3 regions of the Lacticaseibacillus styriensis genome follow, and region 1 is predicted to be linked to each of the others. Evidence: predicted binding sites of a transcription regulator. Region 1 holds the regulator's gene; each other region holds the start of a gene.
The links. The regulator LexA, encoded in region 1, represses DNA repair genes until DNA is damaged. The targets are predictions, from matches to a motif close to CNAACANNTGTTNG.
Positions count from the first base shown of each region.

Region 2: purD (phosphoribosylamine--glycine ligase) is a predicted target of LexA. The motif match lies at 1,086-1,099, and genes of this name have one in related genera.
Region 3: uvrC (excinuclease ABC subunit UvrC) is a predicted target of LexA. The motif match lies at 1,207-1,220, and genes of this name have one in related genera.

Region 1 covers NZ_CP132483.1:681,172-683,445, forward strand. The annotation lists gene LACSTY_RS03125 (hypothetical protein) at 314-508, shown strand; gene lexA (transcriptional repressor LexA) at 635-1,261, shown strand; gene LACSTY_RS03135 (hypothetical protein) at 1,359-1,823, opposite strand; gene LACSTY_RS03140 (AEC family transporter) at 1,855-2,274, opposite strand, start outside.
Region 2 covers NZ_CP132483.1:1,784,804-1,787,077, reverse strand. The annotation lists gene purH (bifunctional phosphoribosylaminoimidazolecarboxamide formyltransferase/IMP cyclohydrolase) at 1-886, shown strand, start outside; gene purD (phosphoribosylamine--glycine ligase) at 1,317-2,274, shown strand, end outside.
Region 3 covers NZ_CP132483.1:1,374,132-1,376,405, forward strand. The annotation lists gene LACSTY_RS06650 (ABC transporter substrate-binding protein/permease) at 1-318, shown strand, start outside; gene LACSTY_RS06655 (amino acid ABC transporter ATP-binding protein) at 308-1,054, shown strand; gene uvrC (excinuclease ABC subunit UvrC) at 1,235-2,274, shown strand, end outside.

The DNA of each region.
Region 1 (2,274 bases):
GTGAGTCATTTTTTCGAAGTTTCTACCCGCCAGACGTCGGATGCTTCTGTATAACAATGATACTAGACTAGCCATGATTTTTCGAGGCTAGGGTTAACTAAAATGGTTCGAAGAAGGTATCGGCGCCGTTACAATAAATTTACAAAAACACCGATTAGCCGTTACAAATATTAAAAATGCCTAAATAAGGGCATCAAATGTAAATTTTACATATACAAAAGCTTTACAAATCAAAAAAATCAGGTATGATAAAGTCACAACCAAAACGGTGAGTCAATGTCGGTTTTACCGATACGGAGAGGAGTGACCCCTTATGAATTTACTTCGCGGGGCTAAATGGACATTAATAACTCTGACCCTGGTCGCAACATTGCTGTTATTTAGCAACTATGCGACGGCCGGCATCTTGTTGATGGCTCTGGATATTTTCCTAAGCTTCTTCTATGCAGTCATCAAGAGCAGATGTGATCGGCGTCAGATGCATAAGATGCCATTATTGCATAACTAATTTGATGAAATGATCCGCAGCCATGATGACTGCGGATTTTTTCGAGTAACGGCGGCGAAAATGATTGCAAACGTTCGTTCGGTTTGGTATGCTGATTGTAACAAATGAGAACGGAGCGGTGAGCGGATGCCAACACAAGCGAGTCAAAAACGTTGGAAACAGATTTTACAAACCATCTATGACGCAATCGAGGATCATGGGTATCCACCCACGGTTCGCGAGATTGGCAAGTCAGTTGGCCTTAGTTCGTCTAGCACCGTCGCAGCATACTTAGAGAAGCTGTTGGCCGCTGGATTAATTGCGAAAGACCCATCCAAACCGCGCACGATTGAAGTGACTGCAGCAGGACGCGATTATATCGGCGTTCAGGCAGAAGGCATTCCGATTGTCGGTACCGTTGCGGCTGGGGTGCCGATTACCGCTATCGAGAATATCGATGACTATTTCCCGGTGCCGGATGACCTACCATACTCGGCCGATGAGCTGTTTATGCTTCGGGTTCAAGGCAGTTCCATGATCAAGATCGGGATTCTTGATGGCGATCAGATTATTGTCAAGAAGCAAAACGACGCCGAAAATGGGCAGATTGTCGTAGCAATGACCGAAGAAGATGAAGCCACTGTCAAGCGCTTTTACAAAGAAAAGAACGGCATTCGCCTTCATCCGGAAAATGACGATATGGAAGACATGTTTTTCCCGGATGTGACGATTCTCGGTATTGTTGTGAGTTTGTATCGTCCTGCGCTTGTATAAGTGCTACTAATAAAGCCAGCTAAAAAAGCATTTGCCGCGTACATTCAATCGAGTGTGCGTGGTAAATGCTTTTTTGTTGAGGCGGCAACTGACACCATTAAGGACGGTTAAGCTGATCAAGGTCATCTTTTGGTACCTTTTTGTAAAATGGACCATCCGGAAGCTGCTTCAATAATCCTTTTTTGGTAAGTTGGAATTGAACCGTGTTGCTGGCGGCCTGTGGTTGGGCTTTGCCGGTGAAGGTGAAGATTCGCCCCTTTAAAGTCAGTTGGGCCGCAAAAATACCCTGATCCGTACTTTCAAAATCACCGTCTTGGTTCGACAGCGTTTCGAGGTAATAGCCACTGGTTGACGACAACACGCGAATCGCTTTCTTTTGATCATCCTGTTGGACAAATGCGTGACCGACCAAGGTGGACAAGGTTGCTTTAGGCACGGCCTTTTTTGCCTTTTTCCGGGATTTTACCGGCTTTGATGCCTGTTCACTGGTGGCCGATCGCGTTGATGATGATTTGGCAGTCGGCGTGCCTTGAGAACAACCACTCAAGATAAGTAATAACATGAGCCAGACTAATTTTTTCAATGGCGGTCTCCTAGTGAATGAATTGAATGCAGGTCATGACGATGGGAATGACGATCATGGATAGAAGCGTGGTTTCCGTGACCATGATCGCAGCGTAGTCAGCATCGGCGTCATAAAGTTTCGCAACCACCGGCGCATTGGTCATGACTGGCATGCAGGATTGCAGGATGAAGATTTGCTTCATCAGCGTCGGTACTGGTGCAAAGGCGACCAGTGCCGTCATCAACAGTGGGGCAAAAAGAAAGCGGCCGCTGAAGATACCGAGTGCTTCCTTGCTGAGACGCAGTTGGCTCCACCCGGCTTCGTGTAAGGCGATGCCGATAAAGAACATGGAGCCCGGGACCGTCAAATCGCCGATATAAGTCAGATCAGACATCAAAAAAGTCGGCAACTTGATATTCAGCAAGACCAACACAATTCCTAGCATGAA
Region 2 (2,274 bases), 1.1 Mb from region 1:
GCAAGCGGCGTTTTACGTTGAACCGGATCCTGATCCGACGAGTCTGGCGGCTGCCAAGCAGTTGCACGGCAAAGAGCTTTCGTACAACAATATCAAGGATGCTGATGCTGCTTTGGCGATGCTGCGTGAATTCAAGCAGCCGGCTGTTGTGGCAGTTAAACATATGAATCCTTGTGGCATTGGCTTGGGCGAAACGATCGAAGCTGCATGGGACAAGGCGTATGCGGCAGATCCGATGTCGATCTTCGGTGGCATTATTGCGCTGAATCGGCAAGTAGACTTGGCGACTGCCGAAAAAATGCATAAATTATTCCTTGAAATCATCATGGCGCCGGGCTTTGACGATGATGCCTACGAGATTTTGGCTAAGAAGAAAAATGTGCGCTTGTTAACGATTAATACGGCCGATGTGCCAGAAGAACTGGGCACCGAAACGGTTTCGATTTTCGGCGGCCTACTGGTACAAACGCGTGACGATAAGACGGAAACACCGGCAGATATGACCGTTGTGACCAAGGTGCAGCCGACTGCTGATCAGTTAAAAGCCTTGGCGTTTGCGCAAACCGTGGTTAAACACGTGAAGAGCAATGCGATTGTGGTCGCCCAGGCAGATCAGACGTTAGGCATTGGCGCCGGTCAAATGAATCGGATCGGGTCAGTCGAATTGGCATTGACCGAGGCGCAACAAAACGAAAACTTTGCCGGCGCCGTCATGGCCAGCGACGCCTTCTTCCCAATGGACGATTGCGTTGATTACGCTGCGAAACACGACATCAAAGCCATCATCCAACCAGGCGGCAGCATCCGCGACAAAGACTCCATCGCCAAAGCAGATGAATACGGCATCGCCATGGTAACAACGGGTGTGCGGCACTTTAGGCATTAAGAGCGTGAGAGCGTGAGCTGGCGCGGTTAGAAGTCGGAGTATAAGTGGCCTTAGGTGTGATGGCCCGAACTTGGCCATTACGCCTAAGGTCCTTATACGTAGACTTCTGCGCCAGCGAACGCGTTTTGGCGCCAGAAAGCTGCAGTGCAGGTCTTGGGCCATTGCGGTCAAGGTCCTTACACGCAGGTTTCTGGGCTGGCGAACGCGTTTTGGCGTCAGAAAGCTACAGTGCTGGTCTTTGCCATTTAGGGCTAGATGTCCTTATACGTAGACTTCTGTGCCAGTGAACGCGTTTTGGCATCAGAAAGCTGCAGTGTCGGTCTTAGGTCATTTATGCTCAACACCCTCACACAAAATTTTTACGCCAGCAAACGCGTAAATGCCACCCTCATCACCCACAAATATGCGCCCATACGCGCGAGGAGGTTTTATGAAACAGGTTCTTGTCATTGGCGGCGGTGCCAGAGAAAGTGCCCTTGCGCTAAAATTCAACCAGTCGCCACAAGTTGACCACGTCTATGTGGCACCCGGTAATCCGGCTATGACGCTTTTAGGCGTTGAGCCAATTGGTATAAAAGAAGCCGAAGTGCCGGAACTGATTCAGTTTGCCCGGGATCATCAGATTGATTTGACGTTTGTCGGTCCTGAAGTACCCTTGGCGGCTGGCATTGTCGATGCTTTTCAAGAAGCTCATCAGCCGATTTTTGGCGTGACGAAAAAACTCGCCCAACTCGAATCCAGTAAGACGTTTGCCAAAGACTTTATGAATCGCCACCATCTTCCGACCGCTGCCAGCAAAACCGTCCACAGTGCACTGGAAGCCCATGCCGAGGCAACGTTAATGGGATTACCAATTGTTCTTAAAAAAGATGGTCTTGCCGCCGGAAAAGGGGTCGTCATTGCCCAAGACGCCGCTGCCTTGGACGATGCGATTGATCGACTTTATGAGGGGCACCCAGATGCAACGGTGCTTCTTGAACAATACCTTGAAGGGGAAGAAGCATCGGTGATGGCGCTTTTCAATGGTCAAAACCGCGTGATTTTACCATTGTCGCAGGATCATAAACGCCGGTTCGCGGCCGATCGTGGGCCTAACACCGGTGGCATGGGCGCCATTAGTCCGCTACCACAATTCACTGCCGACCAAGTAGAGGCAGCTGAGGCATTAGTTGATGCGACGTTGGCAGGGATGCAGGAGGATGGTCTTAGCGGGCAAGGCGTGATGTACATCGGCCTGATTTTTACCGCTGATGGTCCTAAAATTTTGGAATACAACATGCGCTTTGGTGATCCGGAAACACAGGTGCTGTTACCTCAGATCGAAAATGATTTTTATCAGTTGGTAACGGATTTGTTGAACGGCCAACAACCGGATTTGAAGTTAAATG
Region 3 (2,274 bases), 690 kb from region 1:
ATTCCGGTCGGTCAAACCGAAGCAGCACGTTCGCTTGGGCTATCCGAACGGCAAACGATGACGAGCGTTGTTTTACCGCAAGCCATCAAGAATATCTGGCCGGCGTTGGGGAATGAATTTATCTCGCTGATTAAGGAAAGCTCCATTGTCTCCATCATTGGGGTCACGGACCTGATTTATCAGCTGACAGTGGTTCAAACCGCAACGTACAAAGGGGTTCAACCAATTCTGGTTGCCATGGTCCTTTACTTTGTTCTGACATTCGGGCTATCCAAGCTCCTGAGTCATTTTGAAAGGAAGATGAATCATGCAGCATAAACCTTTAATTCAAATTAACCACCTGATCAAGAAGTTTGGTGACAATGTGGTTTTGAATGACATTAGCGAAACCATCAATCAAGGTGACGTGATTGTTGTGATCGGCGCATCCGGCGGCGGGAAAAGTACCTTTTTGCGCAGCTTAAATCTGCTTAATCGGCCGACACAAGGCGAGATTCTGTTTGAAGGCACTAATTTGGTTGATCTCAGCGAAAAGCAGCTTGATAATGTCCGGGAAAAAATGGGCATGGTGTTCCAAAGCTTCAACCTTTTCCCGAATATGACGGTTTTGGAAAATATCAAGCTGGCGCCGTTAAAAGTCAAAACTGTGACGGATGAAGAAGCAACCAAAACGGCCAAGGAACTTCTGGAACAGGTTGGCTTGGGTGAAAAAGCCGATGCCTACCCAGCCAGTCTTTCTGGCGGCCAACAGCAGCGGGTGGCCATTGCCCGGGCGCTGGCGATGCATCCGGATGTCATGCTATTCGACGAACCGACCAGTGCATTGGATCCCGAAATGGTCGGCGAGGTGCTCAAGGTTATGCAGGATCTTGCCAAAACCGGCATGACGATGGTGGTGGTGACCCACGAAATGGGCTTTGCCCGCAGCGTGGCTGACCAAGTATGGTTCATGGACGGCGGCAAAATTCTTGAAAAAGGCACACCTGAAGAGCTGTTCGAACACCCCAAGGAAGCCCGGACACAGGATTTCCTATCCAAGATTTTGGCGCAATAAGTTTTTACCTCATGACCTTATCCGGCATTTTCTGGGTAAGGTTTTTGTTTGGGTTGACACGTAAGGTGCGCTGGCAAATAGCTTCACATTCGCGGCCGTACGTGGCAAGTGCGTCGCTTGCAATCTAATTTTAGAATCTTTATAATGTTAAGCGAACATTTGTTTTATAAGGAGATTACGATGGCATCAGCACACATTGAGCATAAATTATCGTTGCTGCCGGATCTGCCCGGCAGTTACCAGATGAAAGATATTAACGGGAAGATTATTTATGTCGGTAAGGCCAAAAATCTAAAGAATCGCGTTCGCTCTTACTTCAAGAGCTCACATGATGGCAAAGTAGCAGCGATGGTGGCACAGGTGGCTGATTTTGACTATATTGTGACCTCGACGAATAAAGAAGCGTTTTTGCTTGAAATCACGTTGATTCAAAAGTACCAGCCGTATTACAACATCAAGCTCAAAAAGGGGACTGGCTATCCTTACATCAAGATTACTCACGAGCGCGATCCGAAAATTGAAATCACCGGCACGATTCGCAAAGATGGCGGCTACTACTTCGGTCCGTATCCCAATGTTTATGCGGCGCAGGAAACGATGCACTTTATTCAAAAAGTGTACCCATTACGCCGGTGCAACGGGTATCAAGGACGACCGTGTCTGTATTATCACATGGGTCAGTGTCTGGGCGCATGTTTTCGCACTGTACCGGAAAAAGAATATGCCGACCAGATTGCTCGGATCAAACGTTTCCTGAATGGTAACGTCAGCAAAGCCAAGGCCAGTCTGACGGCAAAAATGGAGCGGGCAGCTAAAAACCTGCAGTTCGAACGGGCGGCGGAGATTCGCGACCAGTTGTATTACATTGAACAAACCGTTGAAAAGCAAAAAATTATTTCGAATGACAATACCACGCGTGACTTGTTTAATTTCTATATGGACAAAGGCTGGATCAGCATCCAGGTCTTCTTCATTCGTCAGGCGCGGTTGATGAAGCGCGAATCGCGGCTTTTTCCGGTCGTTAACACGGCAAAAGAAGAGTTCGAGTCTTTCATTTTGCAGTTTTATAGTCGCAAAAATAATGTCAAACCGCATGAAGTTTTGGTGCCGGCAGGGCTGGATAATAAGGTGCTTGCCGATATCTTAGGTGTTCCGGTGCGTACCCCGCAACGAGGCGAGAAACGCGATCTGATGGCATTAGCCGCGAAGAACAGCCAAAT